2 regions of the Nocardia sp. NBC_01388 genome follow, and region 1 is predicted to be linked to the other one. Evidence: riboswitches for the same ligand, from Rfam matches in the RefSeq annotation. Region 1 holds a riboswitch; the other holds the start of a gene.
The links. A riboswitch is a leader RNA that binds a small molecule or an ion and turns the genes downstream of it on or off. The one in region 1 is predicted to bind magnesium.
Positions count from the first base shown of each region.

Region 2: it holds a riboswitch for magnesium, as region 1 does, so the genes downstream of both, OG716_RS12100 (MgtC/SapB family protein) here and OG716_RS27795 (NRAMP family divalent metal transporter) in region 1, are expected to answer to the same signal.

Region 1 covers NZ_CP109553.1:5,732,965-5,740,573, forward strand. Annotated here, with positions in the region: gene OG716_RS27785 (ATP-grasp domain-containing protein) at 1-669, opposite strand, end outside; gene OG716_RS27790 (DUF6636 domain-containing protein) at 933-1,364, opposite strand; M-box (ykoK) riboswitch at 1,522-1,701, shown strand; gene OG716_RS27795 (NRAMP family divalent metal transporter) at 2,040-3,791, shown strand; gene OG716_RS27800 (DUF3558 domain-containing protein) at 3,792-4,307, opposite strand; gene OG716_RS27805 (DUF3558 family protein) at 4,313-4,825, opposite strand; gene OG716_RS27810 (hypothetical protein) at 4,861-5,541, opposite strand; gene OG716_RS27815 (M28 family peptidase) at 5,802-7,609, shown strand, end outside.
Region 2 covers NZ_CP109553.1:2,477,594-2,485,202, reverse strand. Annotated here, with positions in the region: gene OG716_RS12105 (ABC transporter permease) at 1-1,346, opposite strand, end outside; gene OG716_RS12100 (MgtC/SapB family protein) at 1,343-2,044, opposite strand; M-box (ykoK) riboswitch at 2,242-2,415, opposite strand; gene OG716_RS12095 (helix-turn-helix domain-containing protein) at 2,510-2,917, shown strand; gene OG716_RS12090 (MFS transporter) at 3,021-4,376, opposite strand; gene OG716_RS12085 (VOC family protein) at 4,687-5,109, shown strand; gene OG716_RS12080 (carboxymuconolactone decarboxylase family protein) at 5,237-5,722, opposite strand; gene OG716_RS12075 (FAD-dependent monooxygenase) at 5,808-6,104, shown strand; gene OG716_RS12070 (hypothetical protein) at 6,251-6,547, shown strand; gene OG716_RS12065 (TetR/AcrR family transcriptional regulator) at 6,559-7,182, opposite strand; gene OG716_RS12060 (hypothetical protein) at 7,260-7,442, opposite strand; gene OG716_RS12055 (alpha/beta fold hydrolase) at 7,442-7,609, opposite strand, start outside.

The sequences.
Region 1 (7,609 bases):
GCGCGGAATGCCGACCAGCAGTTCGCCTCCCGGCGCCGAGAGGCAGTCGATGCTGATCTCGGGGGCATCGAGGTACGGCATGACGAGCAGTTCGAACTCCGGTTCGCCCTCCTCCGCCGAGCGCCGCAGGGCCTCGGCCACCGCATCGACCGAGGCCACCGGGCGGGGCGGAGCCAGCAGGCTGGCCATGCTGAGCGGGCGATCGTCCAGGATTCGGAAGCCGAAGGCCGAATACTCACCGCTCGGCTTGATGCAGACGGTCTCGCCTCCTGCTGACAATTCCGCGACGGCCGCACGCAATCCGTCGGCATCGGACACCACGCGCCACGGCGGCACCGGAATGCCTGCGACACTGGCGGCTTCATAGGTCCGCGTTTTACTGGTCAGCACCTGCACCGCGGACAGCGGCGAGCACATCAGGCTGGTACCGACCGCCGCGAAATCCGCGGCGTGCCCGGCGAGGGCGTCGAGGCGGCGCGGCGGTATGAGGACATCGATGCGGTTGGTCCGGCAGAAGTCGAGCGCGAATTGCGCGTACTCGTCATTACCGACGTGGCGAGGTTCGACGGCCGGCACATCGCAGACCGACAGCGCCGCCGCGCCCGGATCCACATTGCTGGCGTACATGGTGACGTCGACCCCGTCGGGGTTCTCCCGCAGCAAGCGCATGACCTGGGCGGTTGCCGCCCCGGCACTGCTCAGCCAAATACGAAGCGTTATAGCAACGCTCCTCTCCTGTCCATGCGGCCGAGCGGTGAAACCTTCGCGCAATCCGGTGGTGGGGCGACCCTATCCCGGAAAAACGCTGCGTGCCCACCGGTCGGCGGGCACGCAGATTGTCATGATCCGGCTATCACCAGGCGTGACAGCGGACTCTCAGCACATTCCAACCAGCGCGGTCAGTGTCTGCCACCGCGGGCCGGTAATCGGATTCAGTAGACGTTGTAGAACTCGCGGGCCACCTTGAAGCCGTGGCCGGTAGTGCCGTCGGCGCATTCGACGTACTGCATGGTGACACTGCAGACCATGGTGCCTTCGCGGACCTGCTGGCCGTAATCGACTACGCGAGAATGGAAGTCGATGGGCTGATCGGTGTGACAGTTGAGCTGCGCGAAGGTCCCGTCCTGTGCGGAGAACACATCGCCGTACGCGCCGTGGCAGTTGACCGGCGCCACCGGCTGGGCGTAGCTGTGGTCCCTGATCTCGCACTCCGCACCGTGCGGGCCGATGAGGCAGCCGATGTTCCCGGACGGTGAGACGAACTGGTCGAGTTGCGCGGCATTCGCCGGGGCCGCGCTGAGCGCGAGGGCCGTGACGGTCGCCGCGACGGCACCGAGGGCGGTCGAAAAGTATGTCGCTTTCATGACTTCGGATCCTTCTGGGGTGGTCGATGAGGGTGTCCTCATGCTGTTCCCGCCCGGTTTCAGAACCCTTACGCCCGGCTTGTCAACCGGCAATCCGCGAACCGAACCGACCGGGCTGAAGTTGACATTCGCTCCGAGCACGCTCAACATTGCCGAGTCAGCACCTCGCTAGGCGAGGCTCCTGTACGAACACAGGCCACTGATCCGACGACGTCGAGAGACGCCCAGGGTTAGGACAGATCAGCCCGGATTAAGGGTTGATCCAAAGTGGCTTCCCCGGGCCGCGAGCCCCCGGATACGTCGTACAGTGCCGAAGCTCTGACGAGAGGGGTGCAGGGCTACGCCGTTGTGCGTGGCCATGTTTCCCCCTTGCCCGCGCGGTCTGACGCGATGAGTTTCACGACGTCCTCGTGCGTCATGGCGGCAAGGAGGTGAGGGACGACACATGAGTTCCGGCGATAGTCCGTATCCGAGTACGGATTTCCGATTCGTCTCGTCCCCGGCCTGCCGCATTTCGGTAATCGGCTGACCCGCGAGCACATTCGACCCTCCGGCGCACTGCCGGCGGCGTGGTAGGCGTGTGCCGCGAGCAGTTTCGGTGTGCCCGAAATCGCTAGGTGACCGGGTTGATTCCGCACGCCCGCAACACCTGATGTCGAAAGCGAGGGAACGGCAATGGCCTTCTTCTCGAATGGCGGCGACCGCCGTACCGTGACCACCGCGGCTCCCACCGGAGCCGCCGCCACCTCCGCCACCATGGACTCCGCCCATGTGGGCGATATCGTCGGCGCGCTGGGCAGTATCGGCCAGCACGACACCCTCGAAGGACGTACCCGCACACAGCGTCTGCGCATGTTGCTCGCCATCATCGGCCCCGGCCTCATCGTCATGGTCGGCGACAATGACGCCGGTGGCGTGGCCACCTACGCGCAGGCCGGACAGAACTACGGTATGGCCCTGGTCTGGACGCTGCTGCTGCTCATCCCGGTGCTGTACGTGAACCAGGAGATGGTGGTGCGGCTGGGCGCGGTCGCCGGAGTCGGGCACGCGCGCTTGATCTTCGATCGCTTCGGCAAGTTCTGGGGCGCGTTCAGCGTCGGCGACCTGTTCATCGTGAACGCGCTGACCATCGTCACCGAATTCATCGGCGTCTCCATGGCGCTGGGCTATTTCGGCCTGCCCAAGGGCATTTCGGTGCCGCTGGCAGCGGTACTGCTGTTCGCCATGGTGGCAGGCGGTTCGTTCCGCCGTTGGGAGCGTTTCCTTTTCGGGCTCATCGCCGTGAATATCGTCATGCTCCCCCTGGCCTTCATGGTGCATCCGAGTGCGCGCGACACCGCGCACGGTCTGCTCCCCTCGTTCCCCGGCGGGCTGAATTCCACACTGCTGCTGCTGATCGTCGCCATTGTCGGCACCACCGTCGCGCCCTGGCAGCTGTTCTTCCAGCAGTCGAACATCGTCGACAAGCGCATCACCCCGCGCTGGATCCGCTACGAGCGCATCGATCTGTGGATCGGCATTGTGGTGGTCATGGCCGGTGCGATCGCCATCATGGCCGCCGCGGCCTTCGGTCTCGCCGGTACCGGCGCCATCGGCAATTTCACCGATGCCGGGGCCGTTGCCCAGAGCCTGTCCGAGCACATGGGCAAGACCGTCGGCGCACTGTTCGCCATCCTGCTGTTCGACGCCTCGCTCATCGGTGCGAATGCCGTCGGCCTGGCCACCACCTATGCCCTCGGCGACACCCTGGGCAAGCGGCACTCACTGCACTGGAAGATCAGCGAAGCGCCGATGTTCTATGCGGGATACGCGGTGCTGCTGGCGATCGCGGCCGCGGTGTCGTTCAGCCCGGATCATGTGCTGGGCCTGCTGACCCAGGGTGTGCAGGCGCTGGCCGGTGTCCTACTGCCTTCCGCCACAGTGTTTCTGGTGCTGCTCTGCAATGACCGGGCGGTGCTCGGCCCGTGGGTGAATACCGTGCGGCAGAACATTGTCGCGGGTGTCATCGTGTGGTCGCTGGTGCTGCTGTCGCTGGCACTCACCGCCGCGACCTTCTTCCCCGGCCTGACCACCGGCGCCCTCGAAATCGGATTCGGCGCGGGGGTGGGCATCGGCCTGCTCGGCGGCGCGGGCATGCTGATCAGCTGGCGGATCGCCAAGCGGCGCGAAATCGAGCGCACCGCACTGGAACTCGGCGATATCGACCCGGACCAGATCGAGGAATTGGATGCGACCCCGCTCACCCGCGCCGAGCGCAAGGCGATTGTGGAGCAGGATCGCGATACCTGGCGCACCCCGGCGCTGCACACGCTGGAGCGTCCGGTGTTCAGCACGGCGCGGATGACGGGCATGCTCGCACTGCGCGGCTATCTGCTCGTGGCGGTGATACTGGTGGGCGTCAAGATCTTCCAGGCCATCACCGGCTGATCAGACGCCGTCGATCGCCAGCGTGGCCTGCATCAGGCTCATGGCGGCGGCGCACGGGTCCGGCTGTGCGGTGTGGCTGCGATTGTGCACCCACCAGGTGACTATTCCGGTATCGGAGATGGTCACCGCACAGCTGCCCGGATCGTTCGGGTCCCGCACGTACATACCCGCGAAGTGTTTGATCACCACCCGCTCGATCTGATAACCGAAATCACCGGCCACCTTGGTTTCGGTCATCAGATTGTCGTTGCGCAGCCAGGCGTAGGTCAGGCCCACGGTGCCGCCGGACGGATAGTCGCCGATCCAGTTGCAGATGGTCGGCGCGCTCTGCTGGTGCACCGACGGCACCTGCAGGGTGGTGGCGATGACCTGGTCGGGCAGTGGACCGCAGCCGGCCAGCAGGTCGGGGTCGTCGGCCGAGCGCACCGCGGTGTCCTGCTGATGGCTCGAGCATCCGGTCACGACGCCGAGGGTGGCCACGGCTACCGCCATCGCCGCAATTGTCTTGGTGAGCACGGGATTCACCCCTTTGCCAGAGTCGCCGAGGCCAGTCGATCGACGGCCGCGCAGGCGGCATCGGGCGTGGCGGCGGCGGAATCGACTGTCCAGGCGATGAAATCGGCGTCACCGGTGGGCACCGCCGCCTCGCAGGAATGCGCACCGCGCCAGCTGTATCCGGAGCGGCCGACGATGTCTACACCGTCTCGCTTCACGGAAGTCGCTGTGTCACTGTGATATTGGTCGATCGGGCTGCCCCGGAACCAGCGGAAGGTGACGCTCGATCCGTCCCGCGCCTCCCAGCGGCACAGCAGGGCGTCGCTGGAAACGAGGGTCACCGCACCGAGCCCGGACTGCGTGCCGACCTGACCGGCATCCGCCGAACCACAGAGCCCGACGTCCACCGACGGCGCGGCCACCCGCGGCTTGGAACTGGCGGGTGCGGCGGCGGGAGTGTCCCTACCCTGCGTGCCACAGGCCGAGAGCAGCAGCACGGCCAGCAGCGCCACACTCACTTTTCCCGACAATGCACGCACCATTGCGATGATAGCGACGGAAAGACTTCCCGGCGCTACGCGACCACCCGCGGCCACGGGTAGAAGGCCAGATGAATGAGCAGCACCACCAGCAATGCGAGCAGGACCGCGGCAAAGGGATGAGCGCGGCGCTCCAGATAGCCGATGGTGCGGAACAGCGTGGGGAACGGGACATCGCGGCTGAATACCAGCGAAAGCACGCTGGGAATCACCACCCAGACGAGCGCTATCAGGCCGTAGAGCACATAGGCGCCCACGTAGGTGTTCGGATCCATATGCCGCGCACCGGCCGCGAACAGCACACCGAAGACGAAGACCACCGCGGCCAGCACCAGGTACCCCACCCCGAGCAACTGGACCGGCGCATTGTTCGTGGTGATACGGCCATTGGCGGTCACCGGCCGGCCCCCGACGCTGCTGGGCGCCGGATCGGGATTCATCGTCAATTGCGGCACCGCGTAATACGCCAGGACCACGATGACGAACACCACGATCAGGCGCACCCACGCGTGCTGAGCCTGCAGATGCCCGATCGTCGATGAGATGGTCGGCCAGTCCGCCAACCGGAATACCGATGCCAGTTCGGGAATGACAATCGCCAGTCCCGCGAGGCCCCACATGAGGTAACCCCAGAATTCCGCCGAACGCCCCGCTGCCGTGGGCGCCGCGCGCCCCGCTGCCGAGGGCTCGGCGCCGTCGCCGGCCACCTCCGTCATAAGGCCGGTCTACCACGTGAAAGGGTGCGCGGCAGGGAAGCCGTGCAGTCGATATCAGCCTGGTGCTGTGCCGTCATCCGCACACCTCAGCGCGGTGCGACGGAGTTGCCCGGCAGCGATGCGGCCGAGTTGTCCGGGAGCTGTGCGACAGGGTTGCCTGAATCTGCGTCCGGTGATCGTGCTGCCGACCCAGCAGGCTTGATTCGACTCGGCGGGCCGAGTCGGACCCAACGCCCTCTTTCTTGCCTACTATCGGATCCATGCGGGTGGGACGAGGGCTTTCCGGGTTTCTGGCATTCGCAGTACTGCTGGCGGTGGTGGTGGCCACCGCCTGGCAGCAGCAGCCGCACGGATATCGGACGGACTCCGCGCCGAACGAGGTGTTCAGCGCCGGGCGCGCCTTCCGGACCGTGCAGGAGATCGCGCATACGACCCATCCGGTCGGCAGCGCCGAACACGACCGCGTCCGTGACTATCTCGCCGGGGAACTCCGAAAGCTCGGTCTGCAGACCGATATTCGGGAGGGCGTCGGGCGCTGGCCGGGAGCATTCCAGCACGGCGAGGCCGGTCTGGGCCGGGTCTCCAATATTGTGGCCCGGCTGCCCGGCACCAATTCGACCGGCACCGTATACCTTGTCGCACATTATGATTCGGTGCCATCGGGCCCCGGCGCCAATGACGACGGCGTCGCGGTCGCCGCCATTCTCGAAACCGTCCGCGCACTGCGGGACAGCGAGACCGGGCTGCGCAATGATGTGGTCGCGCTGATCACCGATGGCGAGGAACCGGGGCTGCTGGGCGCGGAAGCCTTTGTGGCGGCCGGTGATTACGACAAGCACGGTGTGGTGATCAATCACGATGCGCGCGGTGCGGGCGGGCCGCCGCTGCTGTGGCGGATCACCCGGCCCGACGGCGGGCTCATGGGCGGGGCGCAGGCCGCGCCGCATCCGAATACCGATTCCCTGACCACCACCCTGGCCGGGGCGGGCGTGTCCAGCACCACCGATTTCGTCTCGTTCAAGCCGGGCGGCCTGCGGGTGCTGGACTGGGCCTATGCCGGACGTAATGCGTACTACCACAATCCCAAGGACGATCCCGAGCATGTGAATCTCGCGACCGTGCAGCAGGTGGGCGACAATGCGCTCGCGCTGGCACGGGATTTCGGTGCGCGAGATCTCGCCGACACCTCCAACCAGTCGAATCCGGCCTATTTCACACTGCCTTTCGGCGTGCTGATCGTGTCACCGCCATGGCTGATCATCGCGTTCGCGGTGCTGGCGCTGCTGGCGGTGGGCTGGGTGATCCGGCAGGTGCGGCACAGCGGAGAGGCCTCGATCAAGGGCGTGATCGGCGCCACCGCACTGGCATTGGCCACCGTTCCGCTCGCGGTGGGCGTGACGTACGGGCTGTGGTGGGCGGTGCAGGCCGTCCGGCCCGCGTATCGGGGATTTCCGGTCGATCCCTATCGACCGGAGTTCTTCCAGGTCTCGATGATCGTGCTGTGCGTGTGCGCACTGGCCGCCTCCTATACCGTGGCGCACCGCCTGTTCGGGGCCACGGCCCCGCCGGTCGGACTGCTGACCGCCACGGTCGTGGTCGGCGCGGCGACCACCGTCTACTCTCCGGCGGCCGCCGAGATGTTCGTACTGCCCGGTTGCGCGGCGGCATTCGGGGTGGCCGTCACCTTCCTGCTGCCCGACCGCTGGCGACTGCTGGCGCTCACCGTATTTCTGCTGCCCGCGGCGGTATTCCTCGGCGGCACCGCCTGGTCCGGGATGCGGGCCGGGCTGCTCACCGCACCGTTCCTGGCCACACCGCTCATCATGCTGCTCGGCGGGCTGCTGACGCTGACGCTCAGCCGGTCCTGGCCGACCCGGCGCGGCTGGACGATTCCGGCCACCGCGCTGGCGGTCACCGTCGCGCTGGCCGGCGCCGGGCTGGCGGTGGATCACTATGACGATCAGCATCCGCGCATTACCGAGCTGGGGTACGCACTCGATGCCGATCGGCACGAGGCGCGCTGGCTGTCGAGCCTGGCGCCCGACGACTGGACGCGAAACTTCGTGGG
Region 2 (7,609 bases), 3.3 Mb from region 1:
GCACCCAGGGCCATCAGCACGATGCCCGCCCACTGCAGGCTCGCATTGGTCGCCAGCAGCACCGCGCCGATGAGCGGGAACAGGAAGTTGGCGGGGAAGCTGGCCAGCACCTGCACGATCGGCTGTGCGATCCGGGACACCTTGGGGTTCAACCCGATCCACACCCCGACCGGCACCCAGATGACCGTGGCGAAGAGCAGCACCACGATCACCCGCGCCAGCGTGATCGCGCCCAGGCCCGCGGCATGGGCGAGTTCCTCGAAACCGACCGTGGACCGGATATAGCGCAGCATGAGGAAACAGCCCACCGCCAGCGCGGCCGAGACGATGAGTGTGAACACCAGATCATTGGCGCGGCGGCGCTTGTCGGGCACATACAGCTGATATTCGGCCAGGCCGAACACCCGCATCATCCGGTCGATCGGATACACCAGCGGCCCGAAGACCCGCCCCAGCAGCACCGTGATGTGGCTGCGGCGCAACAGATTCAGCACCAGGCTGCGCGGGGCCTGCGCGGATTTGCTGTCCTCGAAGCGAAAACGCTCCACCCACACCGTGATCGGCCGCCAGAACAGCACATTCAAGCCCACCACCATGACGACCATGGTCACGATCGCCAGCAGCACCTTGCCGGTATCACTCTCGGCGGCCGCACTGGCGACATAGGAGCCGATGCCCGGCAGCGCGTACTCACGATTGTTGACGCTGATCGCCTCGGCCGCGGTCAGGAAGAACCAGCCGCCGCCGAAACTCATCATCGCGTTCCACACCAGCGGGAACATGCCGCTGGGCACATCCAGTCGCCAGAACCGCTGCCAGCGCGACAATCTCAGATTGCGGGCCGCCTCATCGAGTTCCCGCGGTTGCGAAACGAGGCTGTGGTGGAACGCGAACGCCATATTCCAGGCCTGGGAGGTGAAGATCGCGAAAATCGACGCGGCCTCCAAACCCAGTGTGGAGCCCGGGAACAGGGCGATGAATCCGGTCACGGTCACCGACAGGAAACCCAGGATCGGCACCGACTGCAGAATGTCCAGCGCCGGGAGCATGAGCTTCTCCGCGCGCGGCAGCCGGGCCGCGGCGGTGGCGAACACGAAGGTGAACACGATCGACAGACCCAGCGCCAGGAACATCCGCAGCAGCGACCGCGCCGCGTAGTAGGGCAACTCGGCGGGATCGGTGGAAATGCTCGACGGTGCGGACGAATCGTCGAAAGGCACATTCATGCCTTGCGAGACCCGCACCACCAGCCAGATCAGGACCGCCGCGCCCGCGAAGACCGCGATATCGGCCCAGCGCGAACGCGGGCGATCGAGCACACCGCGGGTGGGATAGGTGGTGCTCATGCCTCCACCTCCGGTTGCGGCACCGTGCGCCAGCCGACACTGGTGACCGACGGCTCCAAGCTCAGCCGGCTCACCGCGGACTCCATCTGCCGGTCGTCGCGGCGGTCACCGGTCAACTCCGCGCGCACCTCCACCCGCCCAGGCACGGTGTTGTGACTGGAGATGGACACCAGCCGAAAGTCCGTGCGCGTCAAGGACTGCACCAGCAGCGAGCGCACCGCGGCCTCGTGCGCGTCATCGGTGACGGCGGTGAACGCGTACAGCGCGTCCTGATCGCGATCGACCGGCCGATCCACCGCGCGGGCGGCGGTGCGCAGCGCGGTATTGACCACCACGACCGCGACCGTGCCCGCCGCGGCGGTGGTGTACATCCCGGCGCCGGTCAGCGCGCCGACCGCGGCCGCACACCACAGCGTGGCGGCGGTGTTGAGGCCGCGGATATTGAACCCGTCGCGCATGATGACACCCGCGCCGAGGAAGCCGATACCGGAAACAATCTGTGCCGCAACGCGAGTCGGGTCAGCGTCGCTGCCGCTGAAACCGTGTGCCGACAGCAGTACGAACAGGGTGGCTCCGGCGGAGACCAGGGCATTCGTGCGCAATCCGGCCATGCGTGCCCGGTACTGCCGCTCGAAGCCGATCACCGCACCGAACCCGACACCCGCGCCGAGCCGAAGCAGCATTTCCCACGTGGTCATGACGCCCTCCACTAAGAGGTCGGCGCACTCGTGAACGCACGCTACAGGGGGAAAAGCACCGCGCAGCGGAGAAAGGGAGTGTCGCCTGGTGAACGATTGGCTAACGGAACTTTGTCCGGTCCATCGGGCATGACACTCACCTCCAGTTGCGTCTGCGAGCGCGCCAGGGGAGTGGTTTCCGGCGCGAATCGCCGAACGGTGACCACCCCTCGTAAGACCTTTGGCACTCCACGGCGTAACCCGCACCAGGGGCGGGAGCCGGTCGGGATCACCCCTTGATCCGGGGAGACCTGTCCTGACCCGGGGCGTCTCTCGACGTTCGGGGTCGCCGGCCTGTATCCGCAGAGGAGCCTCAGCTAACGACGGCACCTTGCGGTTGCGAGTAAACACCCTGGTCGGTGCATGAGGCAACCCGGTGTGGCGCCCGTCGCACCCATGTCGCCGCGGGGCGGCATACTCGGGAGCGTGGTTTCGGTACCGATCGCACGGCATCTGCTGCGGGCGAAAGATCTCGCCGACGCGCGCTACGGCGAACCCCTCGGGGTGGTCGATATGGCGGCGGCGGCCGGACTGTCGCGCGCGCATTTCAGTCGCGAATTCCGCCGCGCCTTCGGCGAGTCACCGCACAGCTATCTGCTCACGCGCCGGATGGAACGCGCCGCGGCGCTGCTGCGCTATACCGACCATTCCGTCGCCGATATCTGCTTCCGGGTCGGCTGGCTGAGCGTCGGGTCGTTCACCACCACCTTCACCCGCACCTTCGGACGGTCACCGACGATGTACCGCGCCGCCTATCCGCCCGCCGCCCAGCACGTGCGCGTGCCCGCGTGCATGGTGCGCTTTTTCGGCCGACCCCAGAACAGCCCGTCCTGACGGCACACCCTGTCCGACGGCGGGAAAGCGCTCCTCCCGAGTGGGAAGGAAAGCCGTTCTCCGGCAGGTGAATTGGACCCTCGTGTGCCGGACTTCCCGCCGATCACGCGCCGACGGCCGCACCGCGCGCATCCGGGACCGCGCCGGCCTTCGCGAGGACCGGCATCTCTCCGGAATCGGGCACATCGGTGCCGCGCAGCGAGGCGCCCGCGGTCTCGCGCAGGAAGAACCAGGCGATCAGGCCGATACCGCAGCCGAAGACCATGTACAGCGCCGGGAACAGGGTCCAGCCGGTGCCGTCGATGACCGCCTCGTTCACCAGCGGTGCGGTGCCGCCGAAGACGGCGGTGGACACGTTGTAGCCCAGCGCGAATCCCGCATAGCGAACCTGGGTGGGGAAGATGGCGGGGAAGGTGGCCGTGATGGTCGCCAGCTGCGGCAGATACAGCAGGCCCAGCGTCACGAAACCGACGACGGCCCAGGCGGTTCCACGGCCCATCAGCCAGTACATCGGCACCGCCAGCACCGCCAGGCCGATCAGCGAATACAGCCACATGGGCCGGCGCCCGACCCGGTCGGACAGACGGCCGAACCACGGCAGCGCCGCCATCATGATCACCTGGCCGATCAGCATCATGGCGGTGGTGGTCGATTCCCCCATGCCGAGGGTGTGCTGCAGATAGGTCGGCTGATAGGTCAGCAGGGTGTAGTTCGCGATATTGAGCGCCACCACCAGTCCGGCCAGGGTCAGCAGCTCGCGCCGGTAATCGGTGAACAGCACCCGCAATCCGGTCGGCGGCTGCTTCTGGGCCGCCACCTCGGTGAAGACCGGCGATTCCTCCAGGCGTGAGCGCAGATACCAGCCGATCAGCCCCAGCGGCACCGCCAGCAGGAACGGAATGCGCCAGCCCCACGCGTACATGGCATCCGAGCCCAGCGCCAGCTGACAGGCCAGCACCACCGCCGAACCGCCGACGAAACCGCCCAGGGTGCCGAATTCCAGGAAGCTGCCCAGGAAACCGCGCCGGCGATCGGGGCAGGTTTCGGCGAGATAGGTTGCGGCGCCGCCGTATTCACCGCCGGTGGAGAAGCCCTGCACCACGCGCAGGGTGATCAGCAGAATGGGCGCCAGCACGCCCGCGGTGGCGTGGGTGGGCAGGATGCCCAGGGCGCCGGTCGCGCCGGCCATGAGCAGAATCGTGGTGGCCAGCACGGTTTTGCGGCCGACCCGGTCCCCGAGCGGGCCCCACACCATGCCGCCGAGCGGGCGCAGCAGGAACGACACCGCGAAACCCAGCATCGTGCCCAGGGCGCCGAGGTGTCCGGGGAAGAAGGCGGCGGTGATGTAGGTGGCGGCCGCGGCGTAGACGCCGTAGTCGAACCATTCGGTGGCATTGCCCATGGCCGCTGCGGCCACCGCACGGGTCTGCTGTGCGGATTTCGGGTCGCGGGTCGTCATGAGCGGCTCTCTTCCCTGGTCGCGAGATCGGTGGTGCGGCACGGCTGCGGTGCCCACACGAAGAGTCGACATACCCGGGGGTTTGTTCGAGCAAACTCGCGGTGCTGACCGCCGCGTCGCGAGCACCGGCGATCACCAGCGGGTTCAAGGGGTTTGTGACATGGATCGCACTGGTTCGAATGTGACGGGCAAACGAGAGGCCATCGCGCTGCCCGCGCGCGGGCAAAACAGCACGTTTCGAGAAGACCGGGCGCATCCGGGCCGGTTAGCGTTCAGGACAGTCCGCAACAGGTCCGATCAGGGAGAACCGATAATGAAGATTTCCAGCGTGCAGCTGTGGGTGCACGACCAGGCCGCCGCGCTCACGTTCTATACCGACAAGGTCGGTATGGAATTGCGCAGCGATGTGACCATGCCGGAGATGGGCGACTTCCGCTGGCTCTCGGTCGGTCCCGTCGGACAGCCCGAGGTCGAAATCGTCCTCATGGCCGTTCCCGGTGCGCCGGTGATGGATTCGGAGACCCAGGCCCAGGTGCGTGACCTGATGTCCAAAGGCTATGCCGGAGCGGTCTTCCTGACCACCGACGATGTGCGGCGGGACTTCGAGACCCTGCAGTCGCGCGGGGTGGAATTCACCGAGAAGCCGCAGGAGCAGCCCTATGGCATCGACTGCTCCTTCCGCGACCCGTCGGGCAACAATCTGCGCCTGGCGCAACTGCCCGCGCAGGGCTGATCCGGTCGCAGCCGGCACACCATCGCCGGTGCGGGTGCCCTGAGGACATCCAGCGGGAAGCATCGGCGCTCGGGCGGGCCCGGCCCGGGACGAATGATTCTGGGCCGGGCCGGGATTCACCTGCCGGTCAGTCGACCGTGGCCGCGAACGCGCCGGGCTCGTAGGACCCGCCCTGCTGGCGCAGGATCACACCGAGCCGATTGGCCGCATTGATCTGCGCGACCAGCGCGACCAGCGCCGCGAGCTGCTCATCGTCGTAATGCTTGCGCGCCTGCGCCCAGGTCTCATCGGAAACGCCGTGGTGGGCGTCGGTGAGACGGGTGCCCTCCTCGGCGAACGCGAGCGCCGCCCGCTCGGCCTCGGTGAAGACCGTGCTCTCGCGCCAGGCCGCGACCAGATTGATCCGCACCGCGGGTTCTCCGGCATGCGCGAGATCCTTGGCGTGCGCATCGGTGCAGTAGCCGCAGCCGTTGATCTGACTGACCCGCAGCATCACCAGCTCCTGCGTGACCTTCGGCAGCGCCGACCCGATGATCACCATCGCCGCATGGGCGAACCGCTTGGCGAACTTCGCGCCGACCTCGGTGTCGAACAAATTCAACCGTGATTCCATGACATCGTCCTCACTCGTAGCGCTGCGCTGTGCAGCGGACGACCATGAGATGCCGGTGACCCGTTTTCTGTGACAGCGCCTCGCTGTGGCGGGCGCCACACCCCCGCGCACCGCGCGCGGTATCGGCGGTCCGATCGGCATCGGCGCCACGATCGACCGACCGGGAATCGTCCACACCATGCCGCCCGCCGGCGGCGTCGGCGCGAACACCGCACTGCCGGACGCGCAGACCCTGGCCACCGAACTGCTCACCGCGGCGCGCGGGGAGCAGTCGCTGATCGCCGCCGTCGGCGCGTACGAAGTGGTCATGCTGCCACGAGGTTTCGCCACCGCCGACGCCTCCCCGGAGATGGCCGCACAATTGTTCGGCAGCAGCGTCTGAGGCCCGAATTGTCGTTGCCGCACCAATTCAGGATGCCGACGCGCCGTCGATTCGCGGGTTGCCGTGATGGCAAAGGGCGTGGAGGACAATGCGTTAGGCAATGGTGTGGTGTGCGGTCTCGGGTCCTGGAGTGGCGGGGAGAAGCAATGGGCGTGACGTATGAGCAGGCGCGGCAGAATATTCGAGATGTGTTGCAGCCCGAATGGCGCTGGGGCACATTCTGTTTGGACGACCGCACTATTGTCGAAAACGACGAGGTGTTCGTTTTCAACGTAGGGGCGCGCGAACTGCTGGTGGATCGGGACCTGTCGTATGCGGTCGCGAGCGGAGTGTCGGTCGTCTACAAGGACGACGGTCGCCTGGGCGCCCTGCCTTCGACGATGGTGGCCACCGACCCCACCGTCCGCATCCGCCCCAATCCGAGTCCGACCATGCACGACTGAATGCGCAGGGCTCAGCGGTACATGCCGCGATAGGCCGCGATCGTCTGCACCAGGTGATCGACGATCTGATCGCGCGTCGCGCGCAGCGTGCCGTTGAGCCAGGCCGAGAACATGCCCGCATTGCCACTGGCCATGGTGACCGCGGCCAGACGGCGGCGGGTGGGATCGGCGATATGGGCGAACAGATGATCCTGGATCAGCCGGGTGAAGGCGGGCATGACCGCGATGGTGGTCTGGCCCAGGCCGGTGGAGGAGTACGGCTCGACCAGGAATAACCGGGATTTGCGGGGATCCTGCAGCACCTTGTCGACCAGCACCTCCGAAAGTGCGCGATCGCGCAGCGGATCATCGCCCACCGCGAACGCGGTCATCGGCTCCAGGAACTCCTCGGCGATCTGGCGGTACAGCACATCCAGCAATTCGTCTCTGCTGGTGAAGCTTTCGTAGAAATAGCGGTCCGTGAGCGTGGCCTTGCGACAGACCGCGCGCATGGTCACCGCACCCGCGCCGGACTCCCCGATCAGGTCGAGGGCGGCGTCGAGCAGCGCGGCGCGACGGGCCTCACGGCGTTCGGTGAGGGTCGTTCCGCCCCAGATACGGGGTTCGGCGTCGGAGGGAGGTTGCTCGGTCTGCACCTTCTGAAGAGTAGTGCCCGGCCCCGGGTGGCGGCGCACACCCGGGGCCGGGCCGCCCGATCACGCGGCGCGCACGCTCAGCTGACCACGCAGGCGCTGCCCAGATTGATGCCCGTGCCGACCTGCGCCTGCGCCCAGGCGGCATGCTCGTAGAGGTTCTCGGCGCTGTCCTTCAACAGTGCCGAGAACGCCGGGTCCGCACCGTCATCGCCGGACGGATGATCGTCTCCACCGTCCACCTGATCGGCGTTGCGGCACATCAGCTTTCGTTCACAAAGTCGATAATCGCCGCCGCCGTGAGTTCCGGTGCGCTCAACTGCGGGTAGTGCCCGATCGCGTCCAGGGTGACCAGGGAGCTGCCGCGGATCTCGTCGTGGACGAACTGGCCGACCTCACGCGGAGCGATCGCGTCCTGCGCGGTCTGGAT